One region of the Bradyrhizobium sp. AUGA SZCCT0105 genome, then DNA from elsewhere that is predicted to be linked to it. Evidence: predicted binding sites of a transcription regulator. Region 1 holds the regulator's gene; the other holds the start of a gene.
The links. Region 1 encodes HrcA, which represses chaperone genes, less so after heat shock. Its sites were predicted from a motif close to GTTAGCACTCNCNNNNNGNGAGTGCTAAC; they were not measured.
Positions count from the first base shown of each region.

Region 2: the regulator HrcA is predicted to act here: its motif matches at 4,795-4,823, upstream of groES (co-chaperone GroES).

Region 1 covers NZ_JAFCMK010000010.1:91,080-102,830, reverse strand. Annotated here, with positions in the region: gene JQ573_RS34015 (hypothetical protein) at 188-1,123, shown strand; gene pncA (bifunctional nicotinamidase/pyrazinamidase) at 1,220-1,930, shown strand; gene JQ573_RS34005 (hypothetical protein) at 2,007-2,246, shown strand; gene grpE (nucleotide exchange factor GrpE) at 2,292-2,897, opposite strand; gene hrcA (heat-inducible transcriptional repressor HrcA) at 3,062-4,150, opposite strand; gene rph (ribonuclease PH) at 4,324-5,037, shown strand; gene rdgB (RdgB/HAM1 family non-canonical purine NTP pyrophosphatase) at 5,049-5,684, shown strand; gene hemW (radical SAM family heme chaperone HemW) at 5,671-6,828, shown strand; gene JQ573_RS33975 (penicillin-binding protein activator) at 7,022-8,236, opposite strand; gene rsmI (16S rRNA (cytidine(1402)-2'-O)-methyltransferase) at 8,456-9,421, shown strand; gene JQ573_RS33965 (YraN family protein) at 9,408-9,791, shown strand; gene gshB (glutathione synthase) at 9,822-10,769, shown strand; gene JQ573_RS33955 (MBL fold metallo-hydrolase) at 10,961-11,751, shown strand, end outside.
Region 2 covers NZ_JAFCMK010000018.1:31,659-43,409, reverse strand. Annotated here, with positions in the region: gene rpoH (RNA polymerase sigma factor RpoH) at 1-926, opposite strand, end outside; gene hspA (small heat shock protein HspA) at 1,093-1,551, opposite strand; gene JQ573_RS38825 (hypothetical protein) at 2,144-2,491, opposite strand; gene groL (chaperonin GroEL) at 2,694-4,316, opposite strand; gene groES (co-chaperone GroES) at 4,365-4,679, opposite strand; gene JQ573_RS38810 (hypothetical protein) at 4,945-5,148, shown strand; gene JQ573_RS38805 (hypothetical protein) at 5,252-5,539, opposite strand; gene JQ573_RS38800 (NADH dehydrogenase ubiquinone Fe-S protein 4) at 5,517-6,233, opposite strand; gene JQ573_RS38795 (Hsp20/alpha crystallin family protein) at 6,286-6,777, opposite strand; gene hspE (small heat shock protein HspE) at 6,871-7,323, opposite strand; gene hspD (small heat shock protein HspD) at 7,802-8,257, shown strand; gene JQ573_RS38780 (hypothetical protein) at 8,325-8,654, shown strand; gene JQ573_RS38775 (hypothetical protein) at 8,665-8,886, shown strand; gene JQ573_RS38770 (glycosyltransferase family 4 protein) at 8,883-10,115, shown strand; gene JQ573_RS38765 (hypothetical protein) at 10,309-10,500, opposite strand; gene JQ573_RS38760 (PRC-barrel domain-containing protein) at 10,604-10,966, shown strand; gene JQ573_RS38755 (response regulator) at 11,035-11,586, shown strand; gene JQ573_RS38750 (hypothetical protein) at 11,694-11,751, shown strand, end outside.

The sequences.
Region 1 (11,751 bases):
GGGAAACTGGAAAGTGCCTGCCAATCAAGGCGAAAAGCCTATGGAATCGAGCTGGCCGGTCCGGGGCGGAGATTTGGCGGCCTGTTGCAGGGCCATCAAAACCGCTAAAAGCGGTCCGACTGAAGAGGCCATCCAGCCCTGCACCGGCCCCGTTGCGCGGCCACCAAGCAAAACCGGTAGATCCCCCATGACGCCTTTTCGAGTTCTCGCTGCGGTTGCCTTGCTGATTGCTGCCACCTGTCGTGGCTTTGCCGCCGACGTGGTGTTTCCGCCGGGCGCGCATGTCGGGATGAAACCGCTGGTGGGCCTCGTCCGCGCCAAATCATTCATCGGCTTCGAGACCGAGGACCAAGGCGTCAAGGTCCTGATCGCCGACCTGCCCGCGGACGCCTACAACGAGGTCGTGACGGCCTTCAAGGCCAACCCCGCCGGCACCGGAAACATCAAGCCCGAGAGCCTCGAGACGCCGGCCGGCCTCGCCTACTACACCGTGGAGAGCGCCCGCGACGGCGCCAGCAATGTGCGGCGCTATTCCATGATCCTGCCGGGGCCGACCTTCTCCGGCTATGTCGCGGTGCAAGTGCCGGAGAACGCGAGCAAGATCTACACCGACGACGCCGTCCGGCAGATGTTCGCCTCCGCCGAAATCCGCAAGGATGTGCCGGTCGACGAACAGCTCGCCATGATGCCGTTCAAGGTCACCGAGCTCAGCAGCTTCAAGAACATCCGCATGCTGGCGCCGGGCGCAGCGCTGCTGATGGCCGACGGCGACGACAAGGCCCTTGAGGCCAAGCCCTTCATGCTGCTCGGCATCATCACTTCGGCGCCGGCCACGCCCGACGATCGCGGCCGCTTTGCCCAGCAGATCGCCACCACGATCCCCGGCGTGCGCGACGGGCGGATCACCATGTCCGAACCGATCCGGATCGACGGCCAGCCCGGCTTCGAGACCCGGATCGACGCCGTCAGCGGCAAGGACAACACCCCGGTGACCATCGTGCAGTGGCTGCGGTTCGGCGCGCAGACATCGCTGCGGGTCATCGGCAGCTCGCCGCGCACCGATTGGGAGACGGCCTTCCCGCGCTTCCGCGCGGTCCGCGACGGCATCCAGCCGCGCGGCTGATCGGCCCTTCGCAAGGCCGGTTGGAAAAATCCCACTTTCGCCGTTCGCCGAACGGAACTAGCCTCCTCGCGCGGTATCAAAGCGAGGAGGGGCGCGATGTTGGATCGACGACAGATATTTGCAGGCCTCGGCACGTTGGCGCTTGCGACCCTGGTTCCCAGGAGCCTCTGGGCGGCTGCGATCAAGCCCGACGATGGCTCCGCGCTGCTCGTGATCGACGTCCAGAACTGCTTCCTGCCCGGCGGCAGCCTCGCGGTGAAGGACGGCGAGCAGGTGGTGCCTGTCATCAACAAGATCGCCAAGAGCTTTGCCAATGTGGTGATGACGCAGGACTGGCACACGCCTGGACACATCTCGTTTGCCTCGGTCCATGCCGGCAAGAAGCCGTTCGAGACCATCGACCTCGCCTATGGCAAGCAGGTGCTGTGGCCCGACCACTGCGTGCAGGGCACCGACGGCGCCTCGCTGTCGAAGGATCTCGCGATCCCGCAGGCCGAGCTGATCATCCGCAAGGGTTTTCACAAGGACGTCGACAGCTACTCCGCCTTCACCGAAGCCGACGGCAAGACTACCACGGGGCTTGCCGCCTATCTGAAGGCGCGCAATGTCGAGCGGGTTTTCGTGGCCGGGCTCGCCACCGATTTCTGCGTGGCATGGACCGCGCTCGATGCGCGCAAGGCCGGCTTCGAAACCTATGTTGTGGAGGACGCCTGCCGCGGCATCGACACCCAGGGATCGCTCGCCAAGGCCTGGACCGACATGGACAAGGCCGGCGTCAAGCGGATCCAGTCGTCGGACATCGCGTAGGCATTCCGCGCGAGATCCGCATGGCCGAGCTTGAGGCGATTGTCGGAATTACAGGTTACCGCGAGACGGCGCGACCATGACGCACGACATCGAATCCCCGCGCATCTACCCGACCCTGCGCTGCAAGGACGCCGAGGCGATGATCGGCTGGCTCAAGACAGTGATCGGATTCACCGAGCACGTGATCTACCGCGACGAAATGGAACTGCGTGACACCGACTATGGCAGCCGCGATTTCGCCTGCCGTGACCCGGAAGGAAATCTCTGGAGCTTCGGCACCTATTGGCCGAAGGCGCATAAGAAGCCGCTGCCGTGAAACGACAGCAGCAAGCTCGCAGCTTCAGGGCTGGCGTCGAAGCGATCAGACCGTGATGTCGGCGCTCGGGGCCGCCTTGGCGCCACCCTTGGAGACGCCGACCAGCGCCGGACGCAGAATGCGATCGCCGATCATGTAGCCGGCCTGCACGACCTGCACCACGGTGCCCGACGGCACCGAGGTGTCCGGCACCTCGAACATCGCCTGCTGGAAGTTCGGATCGAACTTCTCGCCGATCGGATCGAACTTCTTCACGCCGTTCTTCTCCAGCGCGTTGAGCAGCGAACGCTCGGTCAGCTCGACGCCTTCGATCAGCGCCTTCAGGCCGGGATCGGCGGATTCCTTGGTCTCGGCCGGCACGGCATCGATCGCGCGCTGCAGATTGTCGGCGATATCGAGCACGTCGCGGGCGAAGCCGGTGATACCGTAGGTCTTGGCGTCGGCAACCTCGCGGCGGGTGCGCTGACGGAGGTTCTCCATCTCGGCCAGCGTGCGCAGCGTCCGGTCGCGCGCCTCGGCGAGTTCCTTGGTCAGCGCCTCAACCGATCCCACCTCGGGATCGTCAGGCATGATGTAGGGCTTCGAGACCACGGGCTCACCCGTCGGCGCCGAATTCTCGGTGTTATCATTGGCCCGGTTCGGATCGGTCATGGCTTGCCTTCTCGAAAACTCGCGTCGGTTCAAATCTTGGGGATTGCTGCCCGGGATATCGTGCTTTGGGCGGCGAAAATCAAGCGCAACATACCGGCCTCAGGCAGTGGGATCTCCAGTTCGGGCGAAGAAAACCCGTCAAATGAAGGCGAAATCCAGTCCGCTCAGCCACCCAGCATCTTGCTGACGATGCGCGCGGCATAGTCGACGGTCGGGATCACCCGCGCATAGTTCAGCCGCGTCGGTCCGATCACGCCGAGGACGCCGACGATCCGGCCCTGGGCGTCGCCGTAGGGCGCGATGATGGTGGAGGAACCCGACAGCGAAAACAGCTTGTTCTCCGAGCCGATGAAGATCCGCACGCCCTCGCCGCGCTCGGCACGGCCAAGCAGATCGATCACGCCGCGCTTGGTCTCGAGATCGTCGAACAGCGACTTGATGCGCTCGAGATCGTCCAGCGCATGCAGATCCTCGAGCAGATTGGCGTGACCGCGCACGATCAGTTGGCGGTCCTCGCTCTCGCCGCCGGACCAGCTCGCGATGCCGGCCGCGACGACCTTTTGCGTGAGCTGATCGAGCTCGGCGCGGTTTTGCGTCAATGCCGTCTCGAGTTCGAGCCGCGCTTCGGCCAGCGTCCGGCCACGAATCCGCGCATTGAGGAAATTGGTCGCTTCGATCAGGGCCGAGGAGGGAACGCCCGGCGGCAATGCCAGCACCCGGTTTTCGACCTGGCCGTCTTCGCCGACCAGCACGACCAGCGCTTTCTCCGGCTCCAGCCGGACGAATTCGATGTGCTTCAGCCGCGCGTTCGACTTCTGCGTCAGCACCACCGCCGCCGCACGGGTCAGCCCCGACAGCCGCGTCAACGCTTCGCCAAGCGCCGCCTCGACCGATTGCGCACGGCCGACGGCAGCAAGCTGGGTCTGGATCGATTGCCGCTCGGCCTCGGTGAGGTCGCCGACCTGCATCAGGGCGTCGACGAAGAAGCGCAGGCCGAGTTCGGTCGGCAGCCGGCCCGCCGAGGTGTGCGGCGCATAGATCAGGCCGAGCTGCTCGAGATCCGACATCACATTGCGGACCGAGGCCGGCGACAGCGGTAACGCGATCAGGCGCGAGATATTGCGCGAACCGACCGGCTCGCCGGTCGCGAGATAGCTTTCGACGATTTGACGAAAAATGTCGCGCGACCGCTCGTTGAGCTGGGCGAGCCCGGCATGCGGGGCGATCAGGCCTATCGGATCGTGGTGCGTCACACTCCCAGTCCTTCACAATTGCTGCCTAATCTGTCGCTCCCGGAGGCCGGTGACAAGCATGCATTCGGCCCCCCGGCACCGGACCATACCGGGGCCGAAAACCCTTGCCGCTGCCCCTTCCCCCTCCTACAAGCACGCCCAACCCACTTTCTCGGAATTCTGGAGGATTTCCAATGCGGCCAAGCCGCCGTGCGCCCGATGAACTGCGTCCCGTGTCGCTGGAACGCGGCGTCGTCAAATATGCCGAGGGTTCCTGCATGGTGAAGTTCGGCGACACCCATGTGCTGGTGACCGCCACGTTGGAAGAGCGGTTGCCGCCTTGGCTGAAGGGCCAGGGCCGCGGCTGGGTCACCGCCGAATACGGCATGCTGCCGCGCGCCACCCTGGAACGCACCCGCCGCGAGGCCTCCGCCGGCAAGCAGGGCGGCCGCACGGTCGAGATCCAGCGGCTGATCGGCCGCTCGCTGCGCGCGGCCGTCGACCTCGAGGCGCTCGGCGAGCGCCAGATCACGGTCGATTGCGACGTCATCCAGGCCGATGGCGGCACCCGCACCGCCTCGATCACCGGTGCCTGGGTGGCGCTGGCCGACTGCATCAACTGGATGAAGACCCGCAACATGCTGAAGACCAACGTGTTGCGCGACAACGTGGCGGCGATTTCCTGCGGCATCTACCAGGGCACGCCGGTGCTCGATCTCGACTATGCCGAGGACTCCGAGGCCGACACCGACGCCAATTTCGTCATGACCGGCGACGGCCGCATCATCGAGGTGCAGGGCACCGCCGAGAAGACGCCGTTCTCGGAAGGTGAATTCCTGGCGCTGATGGCCCTGGCGCGCAAAGGTGTCGCGCGTCTGGTCGACTTGCAAAAGATCGCGGTGGCGTAGTCAGATTGGTCATGCACCGCCGAATCACCGGAAGGCTCGTCATCGCCACCCATAATCCCGGCAAGCTTGCCGAGATGCGGGAACTGCTGGCGCCGCACGGCGTGGAGGCGGTGTCGGCCGGCGAGCTCGGTCTCGCCGAGCCCGAGGAGACCGGCGACAGCTTTCGCGCCAACGCGGCGATCAAGGCCATCGAGGCCGCGAAGGCGACGGGACTGCCGGCTTTCGCCGACGATTCCGGCCTCGTGGTCGACGCGCTCGATGGCGCGCCCGGGATCTACTCGGCGCGCTGGGCCGGCGAGGGCAAGGACTTCATGGCGGCGATGACGCGGATCGAGCGCCTGCTGCAGGAGCGCGGCGCCACCGCGCCGGACCGCCGAAGTGCGCACTTCGTCTCCGCACTGTGCGTGGCCTGGCCGGACGATCACCTCGAAGAGGTCGAGGCCCGCGCCGATGGAACCCTGGTCTGGCCGCCGCGCGGCACCGCCGGATTCGGCTATGATCCGGCTTTCCTGCCCGACGGGCACACGCGGACCTTTGGCGAGATGAGCAGCATCGAGAAGCACGGCCTGCCGCCGCTCGGGCTCGGCCTGTCGCATCGCGCCCGCGCTTTCGTGAAGCTCGCGGAGATCTGCCTTGAGCCACGCTGAACGAGAAGCTTTCGGCGTCTACGTGCACTGGCCGTTCTGCCTGTCCAAATGCCCGTATTGCGATTTCAACAGCCACGTCCGGCACGCGCCGGTCGACGAGGCGCGCTTCGTGCGCGCGTTCGCCCGCGAGATCGAGACCACGGCGGCACGGGTGCCGGGACGCGAAGTGTCGTCGATCTTCCTCGGCGGCGGCACACCCTCGCTGATGCAGCCGCAGACCGTCGGCGCCGTGCTCGATGCGATCGGCAAGCACTGGCAGGTCTCGCGCGATGTCGAGGTGACGCTCGAGGCCAATCCGACCAGCGTCGAGGCGACGCGCTTTCGCGGCTATCGCGCAGCCGGCGTCAATCGCGTCTCGCTCGGCGTGCAGGCGCTGGACGATGCGTCGCTCAAGGCATTGGGCCGCTTGCATACCGCGCGCGAAGCGCTCGACGCGGTTGCGATCGCGCGAAGCGCGTTCGACCGTTACTCGTTCGACCTGATCTACGCGCGGCCCGACCAGACGCCGCAGATGTGGGCCAACGAATTGAAGCAGGCGATCTCGGAAGCGGCCGAGCATCTGTCGCTCTATCAGCTCACGATCGAGGAAGGCACGCCGTTCTTCGGGCTGCATGCCGCCGGCAAATTGCAGACCCCGGATGAAGCGACCGCGCGCGCGCTCTACGACGTGACGCAGGAGGTCTGCGCCCGCGAAGGACTGCCGGCCTACGAGATCTCCAACCACGCCCGCACCGGCGCCGAGTGCAAGCACAACCTCGTCTATTGGCGCGGCGAGCAATATGCCGGTATCGGCCCCGGCGCGCATGGCAGGCTCGACATCGACGGCGTCAGGCACGCAACCGCGACCGAGCGGCGCCCCGAGGCCTGGCTGTTGAACGTCGAGGAGCGGGGCCATGGCGTCGTCACCGATGACAGCCTCAACAGCGAAGAGCGCGCCGACGAATTCCTCCTGATGGGGCTGCGGCTCGCCGAAGGTATCGATCCCACGCGCTATGCGAAGCTTTCCGGCCGCAAGCTCGACCCGCACCGGATCGCGATGCTGCGCGAGGAAGGCGCCATCGCCGTCGATGCCGACGGACGGCTGCGCGTGACCAAGTCGGGATTTCCGGTGCTCGACGCGGTCGTCGCGGATCTCGCCGCCTAGAGCCTATCCCGTTCCGATTGAATCGGAACGGGGCTCCAGATTCTTGTTTTGACGCGTTTTCTTCACGCGAACCGGTATCCACTTCGCTCGAAAACGCTCTAGGTGCACGCTGCCAAAATATCGAAAACAACCCCATGCAAAGTAGCTGGCGGGTTCCGGCGCTCGACAAGGCAGCTTGACCGCCTGACGAAAGTTAAGCGCCAAAGCTCTTCGGCGAGCCGGCGACCGGCGTGCCGCCGCCGGAAGCCACCTTCATGACGGCAAGGCCGCGTTCATTGGTGCCGTCGGAGCGGAAACGGAACAGACCATCGATGCCGGCAAAGCCGGATGGATTGGTCAGCGTCTCCGGCGCAAAACGCTGCGCGCCCTGGGTGCGCGCCAGCGCCGCCATCAGCGCCACGGCGTCATAGGCAAGCGTTGCGGTGCGCACCGGCTCGCCGCCGTATTTGGCGCGATAGCGGCCGGCGAAGCTGCGGAAGCCGGACGGATCGGGCGCGGCGTAGAGGCCGCCCTGCAGGACCGGGCTCGCGAACACCCGCGGATTGTCCCACAGCCCGGTGCCGAGCAGCTGGATGTTGCGCAGATTGGCACCCGCTGCGGTGAGTGCGTCGGCGGTCGCGACCACCGAATCGCCGTCGTCGGCGAGCAGCAGCGCGTCGGCCTGGCCGAGCGCCTGGGCCACGGTCCGCGCCGGCGTCGCGCGGTCGGCGCCATATTTCTCGAAGGCAACGACGCGGCCGTTCTTGCGGCCGACCGCCTGCTTGAACGCGGCCTCGACCACGTTGCCATAGGCGTTGTCCGGCACCATCGCGGCGAACGAGCGTTTTCCGATCCCCGAGGAATAGTCGACGATCCGATTGATGTCGGACTCCGGCAGGAAACTCAGCAGATAGACGCCGCGCCCGGCGACGCTCGAATCGGTGGAGAATGCGATCACCGAGGTGCCGCGCGGCCGCGTCAGTTGCGCGGTGGCGGGCACCGAGCCTGCGAACAGCGGTCCCAGAATGATCTCGGCGCCCTCGGACAGCGCCTGCTGGGTGCCCTGCGCCGCACCTTGCGGGCTGCCGCCATCGTCCTTGATCAGGAGTTGAATGTTGGGGTTCTGAAATTCCGCCAGCGCCATTTCGGCGGCGTTCCGCATCGACTGCGCGGCGAGCCCGGCATTGCCGGAGGCCGACAGCGGCAGGATCAGCCCGATCTTGACTTGCCCGGTGCCGACCGCCTGCGGCTGTTGCGGCGGGCCGGCAGGACCGGCTTCCTGGTTGCCGCCGAACGGGCTGGAAAACTGGCTCAGGCTCTGCTGGACGCCAGAACAGGCCGTCAGCAACGGCGCGCCCACGAGCAGACCTAGCGCGGTTCGCCGGGTCGTGCCCGACGGCGGGGACATGCGGTGATGCGGGCCTGCCATCGTCTCTCTTCTCTTGACCGACCAGGATCGGCCAGGACTCCATCCAGCTCTGATGAGGCGGGTGGATTCAGGCATATTGTCGGCGAATAGTTAACTAAAACAAAAGGATTATGGCCTCGCGGCGCCGTTGCCGCGGCTCCCGTTTCCCTCAGCAACCGCCTACCGTCATCGCGGTTGCCGGATGTGGCGCAAGTGCTGCCATCCCTCTAGATTGGCATTATGCGCGCAAAAGCCAGTTCCCTCCACCATTCCGATGCCACGACAGGCACAGCGGCCAGGACCTTTTCGATCGGCGGCCAGCAGCTTGCTGCGCCAAAGGCCGCGCCCGGGCTCCATCTGGTGGCGACCCCGATCGGAAATCTCGCCGACGTCACCCTTCGCGCGCTGGAGACGCTGGCGGGCGTCGACGTCATCGCCTGCGAGGACACCAGGATTACGCGCCGGCTGACCGAACGTTACGCAATCACCGCCGAGCTGGCGCTCTATCACGAGCACAACGCGGCCCAGGCCCGGCCCAAGATCCTCGAGCGGCTGGCGCAGGGCGCCTCGATCGCGCTGGTTTCCGATGCCGGCACGCCGCTGATCTCCGATCCCGGCTTCAAGCTGGTGCGCGACGTCTGCGCCGCCGGGCATGCCGTCATCTCGGTGCCGGGGCCATCATCGGTGCTATCAGCGCTGTCGGTTGCGGCGCTGCCGACCGACCGGTTCTTCTTCGAGGGATTTTTGCCGGCGAAGGAGCACGCGCGCCGCGCGCGGCTTACCGAGCTCGCCCGGATCGATGCGACGCTCGTGATGTTCGAATCCGGCAATCGCGTGCAGGACACGCTGCGCGATCTCGCCGCGATCATGGCTGGACGCGATGCGGCGATCTGCCGCGAGCTGACCAAGCTGCATGAGGAGGTCAAGCGCGCGCCGGTCGCCGAGCTTGCGGCAGGCGCGGACGCGCTGGAGACGCGCGGCGAATTCGTGCTCGTCATCGGGCCGCCACCAGACGATGCCGGCATGATGGGCCAGGACGCACTCGACGATCTCCTGCGCGTGCAGCTCGCGCGCGGCAGCGTCAAGGATGCGGTGGCGCACGCCGTCGAGCTGTCGGGTCGGCCGCGCCGCGAGGTCTACGCCCGCGCCCTCGAGCTCGCCAAAGAAATTGCCAAGACCATCGGGGACGGCGATGGCGAAGACTGACAGCGCCTCGCCTGAACGCGTCGCGGCATTCCGCACCGGCATCTCGGCCGAAAGCCGCGCCGCGGCGCTTCTGATCGCCAAGGGCTATCGCATCCTGGCAAGGCGCTTCCGCACCCCCTATGGCGAGATCGACCTGGTGGTGCGCCGGCGCAATCTGCTCGCCTTCGTCGAGGTCAAGGCCCGTGCCAGCCTCGACGACGCCGCCTATGCGGTGACGCCGCGCCAGCAGCAGCGCATCGTCAACGCCGCCCAGGCCTGGCTGATGGCGCACCCCGAACATGCCGAATTTGATCTCAGATTCGACGCCGTGCTGATTGCGCCGAAGAGCCTGCCGCGCCATTTGTTAGCGGCATTCGACGCAAGCCCTTAAAGTTACCCTCAGACCTCGCGGGACACGCTTATGAAATTGAAGATCGCCGTCCAGATGGATCCCATCGCGCGCATCAACATCCGCGGCGATTCGACCTTCGCGCTGCTGCTCGAGGCGCAGAAGCGCGGCCACGGCATTTCCTACTATACGCCCGACAAGCTGTCGCTGCGCGGCGAGGAGCTGGTGGCGCCGGTGCAGTCGCTCACCGTGCGCGACGAGGTCGGCGATCACTTCACGCTGGGCGAGCCGAAGCGGGAGGCGCTCAACGGCTTCGACGTCGTGCTGCTGCGGCAGGACCCGCCGTTCGACCTCGCCTACATCACCTCGACGCATTTCCTCGAGCGCATCCATCCGAGCACCCTGGTCGTCAACGATCCGGCCAGCGTGCGCAACGCGCCGGAAAAGCTGTTCGTGATGAATTTCCCGCAGCTGATGCCGCCGACCCTGATCTCGCGCGACCTCGACGAGATCAACGCGTTCCGCGACCAGCACGGCGCCGTCGTGATGAAACCGTTGCACGGCCATGGCGGCGCCGCGGTCTTCCGCGTGCTGCCGGAGGACATGAACTTCGGCTCGCTGTTCGACATGTTCTCGGTGACCTTCAAGGAGGCCTGGGTGATCCAGCGCTTCCTCCCCGAGGTGAAGCATGGCGACAAGCGCATCATCCTGGTCGACGGCGAATTCGCCGGCGCCGTCAACCGCGTGCCGGCAGCCGACGATCTGCGCTCCAACATGGTGCGCGGCGGTGCGGCCAAGGCGACCGAGCTCTCGGATCGCGAGCGCGAAATCTGCGCCACACTTGGACCTGCGCTGCGCGAACGCGGCCTGCTGTTCGTCGGCATCGACGTGATCGACGGCAATTTGACCGAGATCAACGTCACCTCGCCGACCGGCATCCGCGCCATCCAGCGGCTCAACGGCCCGGATGTCGCAGCGATGATCTGGGATACCATCGAGAAGAAGCGCGCCGCGAAATAATCCTCCTCCCTTGTGCGCTGCACAGGCTGGCTGAAATTTAGCCAGCGTACGGGCGCGTGTGCGTTCGCCTTATTCTACTTGCCAGCTTGCGCGGGCGAGGGCAGCATTCTCTTGCCTGCGTCAGGTCAAGCGGCGGGTCAACGCGCGGGCAACAACGCGAAAACATCATAAAAATTGTGGAGGAAGACGTTATGACGCTCAATGTCTCACGACGATCCTTGCTCGCGCTCGGTGCCGGTCTCGGCGCCAGCACACTTCTCGGCGGCACCGCGCAGGCACGCGCGCCGAAGCTCGGCACGCAGACACCCTATTGGCACCGCTTCGTTCTCGGCGATGCCGAAGTGACCGTCGTCTCCGACGGCCCGCTTCCGCTCGGCGATCCCTCCGGCACCTTCACCGGCGTGCCGAAGGAAGAAGTGAAGAAGATGCTCTCCGACAACTTCCTCTCGCCCGACAATGTCGTGCTCGAGCAGAACTCGCCGATCGTCAACATGGGCGACAAACTGATCCTGTTCGATACCGGCATGGGCACGTCGAAGGCGTTCGGTCCGACCACCGGCCGGCAGCAGAAGAGCATGAAGGAAGCCGGCATCAAGCCGGAGGACATCGACGCCGTCGTGCTGTCGCACGCGCACATCGATCATATCGGCGGCATTGTCGATGCCGACAACAAGCCGCTGTTCCCGAATGCGCAGTACTACATCGCGCAAAGCGATCTCGATTTCTGGACCGACGAAGGCAAGATGGGCAGTCCGTTGAAGGACTTTGTGGTGCACGCCCGCAAGAACCTGCTGCCGGTGCGCGATCGCATCGTGTTCTTCAAGGATGGCCAGGAATTCCTGCCCGGCGTGCAGGCGATCGCAGCGCCCGGCCACACCGTGGGCCACACCATCTTCATGGTGAGCTCGGGCGGCAAGTCCTTTGCCTTCCTCGGCGACCTCTCGCATCACGCGGTGCTGCTGCTGGAGCGGCCGCGGATGGA
Region 2 (11,751 bases), on a different contig from region 1:
TAGGCCCAAGCCACCCCCTGCTTCATTTCTTTCGCGCGGGAAGACGGCGGGCCATTGGCCTCATGTCGACTTGTCAGCATCGCAGCCTTTACCTTTTGAAACGCTCGCTCCTCGATCTGGCGAACCCGTTCGCGGGATACTCCATATTCCGCGGCAAGTTCTTCAAGGGTCGTCGACTCCTCGTTCAGCCAGCGCGCGGTGAAGATGTTGCGTTCGCGAGCGTTGAGGTTGGCGAGGGCGTTAGCGAGGGCCAGACGACGCTGCTTGGCCTCCTGCTCCTCGGCCAACGTGATTTCACAAGTCGGCGCGGGATCGACAAGCCAATCCAACGTTTGTCCGCCCTCATCCTCGTCGTGGATCGGTACATTCAAGGAAGCGTCTCCACGCAGGCGGCGGTCCATGGCGACAACGTCTCGTTCAGCCACCTTGAGGCGCTCAGCAATTAGCCTGACCTGCTCCGGACGCAAATCGCCGTCCTGTAGCGCAGAGATCGCGCTTTTGGCCCTCCGCAGTTTGAAGAAAAGCTTTTTCTGGCTGGCGCTCGCGGCGATCTTGACCAGCGACCAGGACCGCAGGATGTACTCCTGGATGGAGGCCCTGATCCACCACATCGCATAGGTGGCAAGGCGAACGCCCCGATCCGGATCAAACCGCCTCACAGCCTGCATCAAGCCAATGTTTCCTTCCGAGACAATTTCCGCGATCGGGAGGCCGTAACCGCGATAGCGCATCGCTATCTTGGCGACGAGCCTGAGATGACTGGTCACCAGGTGGTACGCTGCGTCGCGATCCCGGTGCTCGCGCCAGCGCCTTGCGTAGGCGAGCTCCTGCTCGGGCTTGAGCAAGGGAAACTTACGGATCTCGACGAGATATTTCGACAGCCCAGCGTCGACAGACGGGGCAGGTAGAGCGGCATTGTTAAACATCTTGCAAGCCCCCATTAGAGCTAAGGAATTGGACTCGTTTCATCGGGCCTCAATCGACCGGCTCGATCTCGCTTGATCGAGGGGCACGCGTACGGACACGCCGGCACAGGTGCGGCGGCCGGTAAGCGGCTCGGCCTTGTGGTGAGCCCGTCGAACAACCAAGCCGTCAGGCCGCTTCGCGCTCGATCTGCTGGACGTCGGATGCGGCCAAATTGTCAATCGGGATCCGGCGAGGCTTCATGGCGTCCGGAATCTCGCGAACCAACTCGATCTGCAGCAGGCCGTTGTCGAACCGTGCTCCCTCGACCCGGACGTGGGCAGCCAGACCGAACTGCCGCTTGAAAGGTCGCGACGAGATGCCTCGATAGACGAAGTCCCGCCGTCCTTTTTCGCCCTTGCCACCTTCGATGGTGAGCACGCTCTGTTCGGCCGTCACGGTGATTTCATCGGGGGAGAAACCGGCCAAAGCCAGCGAAATCCGATACCGGTCGTCAGACAGGCGTTCTACATTGCAGGGTGGGTAGTTGGCTTCGCCGGCGGTGTGCCGGGCCGCGTCGACCAGATCGAACACGCGGTCGAAGCCGATAGTTGATCGCCACAGGGGGCTGATGTTGTAAGTCCTCATAGCCAAATCCTCCAAGGAGCAAGATGGGTACGAGCAGGCGTCGGACACCTCCGGCGCCCGTCTCCGCCGGGCCCCTAGGGCGCCCGGACCGCTTGTCGCGGCGAGCAGAAAACTAGCAAATCGCCTTTTGGTTTCAAGTAGAAAGCGGAGAATTTTTGTCCGAAAACTAACCCAATGTTACCGAGCCACGGAGCACGTCTTCAAAATTAGGCAAAGCCATCGAGGGGTCTTCAGGGGCCTTACCAGACGCCCCTGCGTCGGTAAGCGATGCGGCAATATCGTACTGAGTTCGATCGTCAGGCGTGTAAACGCTGCAATTCCGCTTCGGCCAGTTCGACCAACCGGGTGAGCCTTTGGCGATGTTCTGCAGCGAGATCCTGTGCTTTGAGAAGTCGCCGCAATGCTCGATTGCTCTGCGTTGGCTCTCAACCACGAAGGATCGGACCCTGGCGGCCCGCTCAAATACGAGCGTCTCAGGCGGAAACCGGACGCTGGTCAGTACGTCCGACATGATCGAATAGCGAGGGGGGAGCCGGCCGGGGGATGCGATCAGCGCAATCGGTCGAGATCGCATCCCGGTGAGTGAATGAAACTAGCCGATCGCTGGTCTCTCCCTATTGCGGTCTTCCGGCATAAGCTTGATTCCCGATGGGTCCAGGATCGGTGAAAGGAGCATGTCGACCTTCAACGTGTTCACGCCGGCGCCCCACGTCAACCAGGGCATCGAATCCAGATACGGGATCGGCGGCAGCGCGATCGTCCCGAAAACCTGCCCCGACTCCGGCTTGCTGCGCGGGCCATCCACCCCCCAAGCCGCCAGCGACGGCAGGACCAGGACCGCTGTCATCGAGGCCGTGAGAATCCCGCGGACCACGCGCTGTCCGAAGGCTTGTTTGCGGTTCTCCGCATGAGCGGAGACAACGGTTTGATCTCTGATCATCTCATCCTCCAATCGGTCGAAAACTGATCCAGGCGATCGTGAGAAGGCTGAGGGCGAACATGAGCCAATGCATTACAGTCGCCCCGCTCTTGCGCGATCGAGATTGCATGCGTGTGCTCATCTGGGTCTCCTTGTGCTTTGCGTTCCTTTCTCTTTTGGTTAGTGGTCGAGCCCGGCCGGTGGCGGCCGGGCTCGATCTTGGCTAGAAGTCCATCGGCGGCGCTGCGGGCGCCGGCTCGGACTTCTTCGGCTTCTCGGCGATCAGCGCTTCCGTCGTGATCAGCAGCGCGGCGACGGAAGCCGCATCCTGCAACGCGGTGCGAACGACCTTGGCGGGATCGATCACGCCTGCCTTCGCCAGGTCCTGGTATTCGCCGCTGGCGGCATTGAAGCCCCAATTGTAGCTGGAGTTCTCCAGCAGCTTACCGACCACCAGCGAGCCGTCTTCGCCGGCGTTCTGCACAATCTGCCGCGCCGGCACCTGGATCGCGCGGCGCACGATGTCGACGCCGGCCTTCTGGTCGGCATTCACGGTCTTGATGGCATCGAGCGCCTTCAGGCCGCGCAGCAGCGCGACGCCGCCGCCGGGCAGGATGCCTTCCTCGACTGCCGCCCTGGTCGCGTGCATCGCGTCATCGACGCGATCCTTGCGTTCCTTGACCTCGACTTCGGTCGCGCCACCAACGCGGATCACCGCGACGCCGCCGGCGAGCTTCGCAAGCCGCTCCTGCAACTTCTCGCGATCGTAGTCGGAGGTAGTCTCCTCGATCTGCATCTTGATCTGGGTGACGCGGGCCTCGATGTCCTTCTTGGACCCCGCACCGTTGACGATGGTCGTGTTCTCCTTGTCGATGACGACCTTCTTGGCGCGGCCGAGCATCTTGAGCGTGACGTTCTCGAGCTTGATGCCGAGATCCTCCGAGATCGCCTGGCCACCCGTCAGGATCGCGATGTCCTCCAGCATGGCCTTGCGGCGATCGCCGAAGCCGGGCGCCTTCACGGCCGCGACCTTCAACCCGCCGCGCAGCCGGTTGACGACGAGGGTCGCGAGCGCTTCACCTTCGACATCCTCGGCAACGACGAGCAGCGGCTTGCCGGACTGCACGACGGCTTCGAGCAGCGGCAGCATGGACTGCAGGGTCGACAGCTTCTTCTCATGGATCAGGATGTAGGGGTCTTCGAACTCGACCCGCATCTTCTCGGCATTGGTGACGAAGTAGGGTGACACATAGCCGCGATCGAACTGCATGCCTTCGACCACCTCGAGCTCGGTATCGAGGCTCTTGGCTTCCTCTACGGTGATGACCCCGTCGTTACCGACCTTCTGCATGGCGTCGGCAAGAAAGCGACCGATCTCGATATCGCCATTGGCCGAGATGGTCGCGATCTGGGCGATCTCCTCGTTGGTGGTGACTTTCTTGGCGTGCGCCTTCAAATCATTGACGATGGCTTCGACGGCCAGATCGATGCCGCGCTTGAGGTCCATCGGGTTCATGCCGGCGGCGACGGACTTCGCGCCTTCCTTGACGATGGCCTGGGCCAGCACGGTCGCGGTGGTGGTCCCGTCGCCCGCGAGGTCACTCGTCTTGGAGGCGACCTCCCGCACCATCTGCGCGCCCATGTTCTCGAACTTGTCCTCCAATTCGATCTCCTTGGCGACGGTCACGCCATCCTTGGTGATGCGCGGCGCACCGAAGGATTTCTCGATCACGACATTCCGCCCCTTGGGGCCGAGCGTGACCTTGACCGCATTCGCCAGCGTATCCACTCCCCGCAGCACCCGGTCACGGGCGTCTGTGGAGAATTTCACCTCCTTGGCAGCCATGTTCGTTGCTCCTCTCTCCTCAATGACTGTCGGCTTCGTAAGTTGTGCTCAGGCGGCCTTCTTGACCGAGCCGGTCTTGTCGACCACGCCCAGAAGATCGCTCTCCTTCATGATCAAGTAGTCCTGGCCGTCGATCTTCACTTCGGTACCCGACCATTTGCCGAACAAAACGCGGTCTCCCGGCTTGACATCGATCGGGATCAACTGGCCTTGCTCGTTTCTGCCACCGGAGCCCGCGGCGATGATCTCGCCTTCCTGCGGCTTCTCCTTTGCGGTGTCGGGAATGATGATGCCGCCGGCGGTCTTTTCCTCGGCATCAATGCGGCGCACAAGCACGCGGTCGTGCAGTGGGCGGAAATGCATGCACATCCTCCATGTCAGTTCAGCGATGTCCAAAAACCGGGTCCGGGCAACCGGCCCCCGGGCGAAAACGACCTAGGATCCGAAAAACGGCCGTTCAAGAGGTCTTTGAAAAATTTTTGTCACTCCGGCCGTCCGACTGCCAACCGCGGTCTTGAACGGCGAATTTGGCGCGACCAGTTGATCTTCCATTCACCGCCCTCCCTCCGTAGCTGACCGCGGATTGAGGTCGTCTGCGCAATGTTGGACTCCGCCAAGAACGACGACCATGGACGACTATCGCGACCTGGTGATTGCTGGTCTGGCGGTGCTGTGTGCGGGTCTCATGTTGGTCGCCGGCCTCCTGTTCATTCTGGGTTCGTCCGACGGGTCAAAACCGGCGGAGATCGAGCCGCCAAGCCCGCAGGTCGCTGCATCGAGTCCTTTGGAGATGGCGCCGGCGAAGCACGATTCGATCGCCAATTTCAGATGAAGGCAAACTGAGGCGCGGTGCCCGAAGCCCCGGCGAGATGAAAGCGCGCCATTGTTGCCGATCCTGCGGCTTGAAGATCAAAGGCCAATTTCAGATGCCTGGGTCATCGTCGCTTCTTTACCTGCTTTCGCTTGGCCTTCAACACGTCCGCTTGAGTGCGATAGGCCTTTGCCAAGTTCAAAAGGTTTGCATCAGCGGTCACTCTCGCCTTTCGCTCGGCTTTGTCGGCCTGCTTGCGCAAGAATTTGGTTGCCTTTGCCATGGCATCAAACTCTGACTTATTCTTCAACATCCATGATCGCGCTACCTCTGTTTCGGAAAGATAGGCGAGGCGCCTCGCCGTGAGCGGGCCGACCACCTGCGCGAAGTCAGCTTGCCTTTCTGTCGACATGCTCGAAGGATGCTGCCGTAATCTGCGGCTCCTCGAGATCGAGTAGCGCGTCGATCACTTCCTGGAGATGGGAAGGCGTCGCCAGCAAGTTACCTTTCGAGTGCTCCGTCTCAATCTTAGAGGCATGAAGAGCCCAGCGCCGCAGGATGTCGCGCTTTCGCGCCGGCGACAGATTGCTGTCCAGCAGCACCTGTTGCGGATCTGCGTAGCTCTCGGCAGGTTCAGCCCCAGGCCCGGACCCGTGGCGGATCACCTCCGGCCCAAGGGTCCGCTCAATCCATTCCAGCCGTCGGCGCCGCTGCTGGCTGGCGGCTAGGCCCTCAACCTCGGGATTGTCCGAAACCAGGCGCGGCTTCGCCCCCTGCGCCGGCAAGCCCTGCACTGAGTATTGCAGACCTTGGCGGCGCGCATATGCGATGGCGGCTGCGGCGGACGGGAACGAAAGTTTGACCTGGGAGAGGGGATCGTCGTCGCCGGTCCAACCCATCAGCGGTTCGATGTACGGGGCCGAGCGGCGCTCGAAACGCAGCGTCCAGCGCTGTGCGCGAGCCCGTCCCGAAGTCATCGGCGAGGGGGCAGCCTTGTAGATCACGGCCTGCGCATCCGCCGGAAATACCGAGTTCGTCACCGGCGTCTCTGAAACGGGCCGACGCGTCGTAAAGTCCGAATGTGTCGATAAAGGCGCGATGTTCATGAACGCCTCCTTCGAACCAGGCGGGCGGGGGCGGCCCCCCGTCCGCTTCGTCTTACTTTCCGTTGATGGCGATCCTTTTCACCTTCCGCTGTTCCGTAGGTGACTTCGGCAGCGTGACGGTGAGGACCCCGTTCTTGAACGACGCGGCGACGTTATCCTGGTCGACGTCGTCGACGGGAATACGCCGCTCGAAACGTCCATAGTGGCGCTCGCTGAAGCGACGCTCCTTGTCTTCCGTTTCGCTCTTCTTCTCGCCGCTGATCGTCAGCACGCCGTCGGCAAGTTCGACCTCGACGTCTTTCTGCTCGATGCCGGGAAGCTCGGCGATAACCTTCACTTCCTTGTCGGTCTCGTTGAGCTCGACGCTGGGCCACCCCATCGTCGCCGGCGGGGCGAACCGGTCGATATCGACGCCGCGGAATACGTCGTCGAAGAGCCGATTCATCTCGCGATGCAGCGAAAGAAACGGGTTGTCGCCCTCGGTGCGTCGCGCAGGTACATTGCGGGAGCCGTTGTTCCATGGAATGAGTTCGCGTAGTGCCATTGTGGTCCTCCTTTCTCGGGTTTGGTCGTCAATCGACCAGCAGTCCGCAGCGCGAACCGAGCCGCGCAGCGGCTCGCTGGGCAGCAGCCGGTGTCAGGCCGCCTGTGTCCGATCGCTCTTCTGGTGGTCGTTGCCGGCAACGTCGATCGTGATTTGACGCGGCTTCAGCGCCTCCGGCACTTCCCGCGCCAGGGCAATCCTGAGCAGGCCGTCTTCGAACGTCGCGTCCTTGACCTGGACGTAGTCGGCCAGGTTGAATACGCGCCGGAAGGGCCGGACGGGGATTCCCCGATACAGGTAGTCGCGTTCATCCTCGTTGGCCTTGCGGCCTTCGACCGTGAGCGTCGAGCGCTCTGCGGTGATCGCCACGTCGGCCGGGGTGAAGCCGACCAGCGCCAGCGAAATCCGGTACTGGTCCTCGCTGATGCGTTCGATATCATACGGCGGGAAAGTGTCGCCGTCGTCTACCGTATCGTTCACCAGGTCTAAGAGGCGGTCGAACCCGATGGTCGAGCGCCAGAAGGGTGATAGATCGTAGGTTCTCATAACCACATCCTCCGCTGAGCAATATGGATAGGAGCAACATCGGAGTATCTCCCCGATGGCCTCTGCCGGACCCGAAGAGGCATCCGGCGCCACGCTCCCGCGTGGCTGCACAAAAACTAGGATGGGGCGATTTCGTTTCAAGGGGAGTGTAGGACGCGAAAAGCGACCGGCCGACGGACCGGTCGTGCCACATGAAGAAACCTGGAAAGTCGAATGTCGCCGCTTCGGCCGACGACGGGCAAAGTCTCGGGCCTCATGTCGCCGACGCCCTGGTGGCGCAGCGGAAGCCCGTTAACCAGACGGCCCAGGCATGAAAATTTTCCGGGCCTCCCTTGAAACCAAATTCGGTTTCTCTAATTTTCGAGTCGCCGCCGCAGGGCGGCTCTCCGGGCGCCTGACGGGCTCGGCGAATCCAGAGACGGGCACCGGTCGTGTCCGGTGCCGCTCGTAACCATTTTGCTCCGTGGAGGATCTGGCTATGCGCAGTTACGACTTCTCACCGCTCTGGCGTTCGACCATCGGTTTCGACCGCCTTTTCGACCTCGCTGAATCCGCCCAGCGCGCGACCGAGGACAATTACCCGCCCTACAACATCGAACGGCTCGGCGACGATCGCTACCAGATTTCGCTCGCGGTGGCAGGCTTCTCTCCCGACGAAATCTCGGTGACGGCCGAGCAGAACGTCGTGACGATCGAGGGCAACAAGACGGACAAGACTGAACGCGAATTTATGTACCGCGGCATCTCGACCCGCGCGTTCAAGCGCCAGTTCAACCTGGCCGACTACGTTCAGGTCAAGAACGCGTCCTTCGACAACGGTCTGCTCAAGATCGAACTCGTCCGGGAGATTCCCGAGGCCATGAAGCCGCGACGGATCGCCATCAATGGAGCGACGCCGGACAACCTGCACAAGCTCGAATCCAGGGCGGCTTGAACCAGTACGTATTGCGGCGGCCCGGTCTACGGGCCGTCCATCCACTCGTCTTCGAAGGGAGGAAAACATGCGGCCGACGACCGCCACCGACAACGTCTTCGACTTCCAAGCGCTCCTGCACCCCGGCACCGTCTTCGAGCATCCCAAGGACGTGGTTAGGCATCCGTCGCTTTCGCTGGCCGAGAAGCGGGCGATCCTCGCCTCCTGGGCTTCCGACGCTTCGGCGATTGCGTCATGTCCGGGGCTTCGTGCGCCCCATGGACTGAAGGCGCCTGTCAGCATCGATGCCATCCTGGATGCATTATGCGATCTGGATGGCGGCCCACGCAATCCGCGCAATCCGCCCGGCGGAAAGCCAAAGCGACGGTTTTCCACGTCGCGGGTGCTGGCGGCGTGAGGAGGATCCCATGGAAGATATCCGTCTACCCCGTTACGTAATCGACCGTCTGGAGCAGCGTTGGACGAGCCGGTTGCAACAGGATGCGAAGACCTGGAGCATCGACAGAAAGAAGCCCGTGCAGGCGCGCCACGTCCAGACCGACGGCTCGCGGGTCATCCCCGCGCTCGGGGCCACTGAACTGGCGTCGGCCTTTAACGGGTGTGACTGGCTGTACGGGAGGAATGAATGAGGATCGCGCAGATTGCGCCGCTCTTCGAGAGCGTCCCGCCACGGCTGTATGGCGGAACGGAGCGGGTCGTTTCATATTTGACCGAGGAGCTGATCAGGCAAGGTCATCAGGTCACGCTTTTCGCCAGCGGCGATTCCATCACCTCCGCCGAACTCGTTCCGTGCGTGCCCCGGGCTTTGCGCCTCGATCCGGACGCCCGCGACCCGATCCCGCATCACGCGCTGATGCTCGACAAGGTGCGGGAGCGCGCTGACGATTTCGACATCCTGCACTTTCACGTCGATTACTTGCACTTTCCTCTGTTCCGATCGGAGTCCGGACGGACAGTGACGACGCTGCATGGCCGGCAGGACCTTGCCGATCACATGCCGTTCTATCGCTGGTTTTCGGAGATGCCGCTGATCTCCATCTCCAATGCGCAACGGGCGCCATTGCCCAGCGCGAAATTCGTCGGAACCGTATATCACGGCATCCCGCTCGATCTTCACAAGTCGACTTGGACGTCGGCGGGCGGCTACCTTGCGTTTCTTGGTCGCATCTCGCCCGAGAAACGGCCCGACCGCGCCATTGCCATTGCGCGGGCTGCGGGCGTGCCGCTTAAGATTGCGGCGAAGGTTGATAAGGTCGACGAGGCCTACTTCCAGGAGGTCATTGCGCCACTCTTGAACGGGACGGACGTCGAGTTCGTTGGCGAGATCAACGAGAGCGCCAAGACCGAGTTTCTCGGCCGGGCGGCCGGATTGCTTTTCCCCATCGATTGGCCCGAGCCGTTCGGGCTGGTCATGATCGAGGCCATGGCCTGCGGAACGCCGGTGCTTGCCTTCCGCTGCGGATCGGTCCCCGAGATCGTCGAGGACGGGCTGACCGGGCGCATCGTCTCAAGCCTCGATGAGGCGGTGCAGGCCATTCCAGAGCTGTTGGCGTTGGACCGGAAAGCGATCCGGATGCGCTTCGAGGAGCGGTTCTCCTCCCGTCGCATGGCATCGGACTACGTGAAAATCTACCACTCCATTCTCCGTAGCCACGCTGCGCGGCAGACCAAGATTTCGGCCGTTGCCGCCTTATCCGCGAAGGCCGCGGGTAGTTTGGAAGGGTCGCCCGCGATAGGTCGGCTGGATGCGCTTGAACAGGTCATCATGCGACCCGAAGAAGGTCGTCGGAAGGGCGCAGCGGGGGCGAAGCAAAAACGAACTTCAGGATGTGGCGCGAGCCTGGGGCTGGAGGCCTGAATTCCGTCGGCGTCCTTGTCCGGCGATCGCATCACCAGGGCGCTAAGATCCGCACTCCCCGTGGCTGGTCCTGAGGCGTGTGCGGCCTAGTGCCGTGCAAGCTCCGACGATGCCGCCCCAGCCTTGCCTCCGTTCCACCCTTTTGATCACCGGCCGATGCCCTTCAGGACCTTCTGCATCTGCCGATCTACGTTTACGCGGTAGCCGCCGCTCGGCCCGCGTCAGTGATCCGGTATTCGATATCGCCAGATGGAAGCGGCTCGGTTTCCACGAGACCCAGCTCCACCAGCCGTGCCACGATCTCATGGTCGAACATCGGCGGGCTGACCCAGGATTCGCCGAGCAGCTTCCTCAAAAATTCGCGCTCCAGCTCGGTCAGCTCCATCCTCGAACTCCGCTCATCCAGAACGAGGCCACCATGGCTTCAGCCAGGAACGGAGCCATCGTCCTCCCCGTTGACTCCGGAAGACAACATCCGGGAGGTCAACATGGCCATGGAAGATCGCGAGACGTTCAGCCTTATCGGAAGCGACAAGGTCGAGGGCACGAACGTCTACGGGGCCGACGGCGAAAAGGTCGGCTATATCGAGCGCGTCATGATCGACAAGGTCAGCGGCAAGGTTTCGTACGCGGTGCTGAGCTTCGGCGGCCTGCTCGGCATCGGTGACGATCACTATCCGCTGCCCTGGCAGGCGCTGAAATACGACACCAACCTCGCGGGCTACGTCAGCGGCATCACCCAGGACCAGCTCCGCGGCGCCCCCAAATATGCCGACGAGAGCAGTTGGAATTGGAGCGACCCCGCCACCACGCGCTCCGTGAACGCCTACTACGGCGTGCCGGTGGCTTGAGGCGGGCGGGCCAACGCGCCCGCCGTCACGCCAGACGACCCGCATGGGCTGTCGAGGAGACTTGAAGAGTGAGTAACGCCGTTCGTGTCCTGGTCGTGGAGGATGAAGTGCTGATCTGCAGCTTCATCGAGGACGCCTTGTCGGACGGCGGCTTCGAGGCCTGCTCGGTCCATTCGGGAGAGGCGGCCCTGTCGACCTTTCGCGACGGCCACGAAGGGTGTCAGGCGCTGCTGACGGACGTCAACCTGGGTGGTGGCATCAGCGGATGGGATCTGGCGCGGCAGGTTAGGGAGATCGCGCCTGGCTTTCCCGTGGTCTACATGACGAGCGCCAAGCGCGCCGGTCTGGAAATCGCAGGGCGTCGATGGCAGCCTTCTGATCGAGAAGCCCTTTGCGCCGGCGCAATTGGCTGCCGCCGTCTCGCAGCTACTCGATACCGGGACCGGGTCGGGTTGAACCGGATCGCTGGGAGGCTGCGATCCTTCGGCGCGGATCAGCGGATCGTCAGCGTGGCGGCGATGGCTTGGCCCTGCACTCGGCAGCGGCGCGAGCCGCCGCGACCGCCATCCAGTCCCGCAGCAGGCCTCTGTCCTCTCTCGAAAAGGACGCGCGCCGCTTGAGATCGTCCAGGGTCTCGCCGGGATGGCATCGCTGAGCGCCTCCGCGTGGTGGAATCTGCCGTCGTGACGGCCACACTCACCGCCGCAGCGGCACGCATGAACGGCTCATGGCGCAACTGGAGAGCGATCCTGGACCGAACGAGCGCGAGGAAATCGAAAGACTGC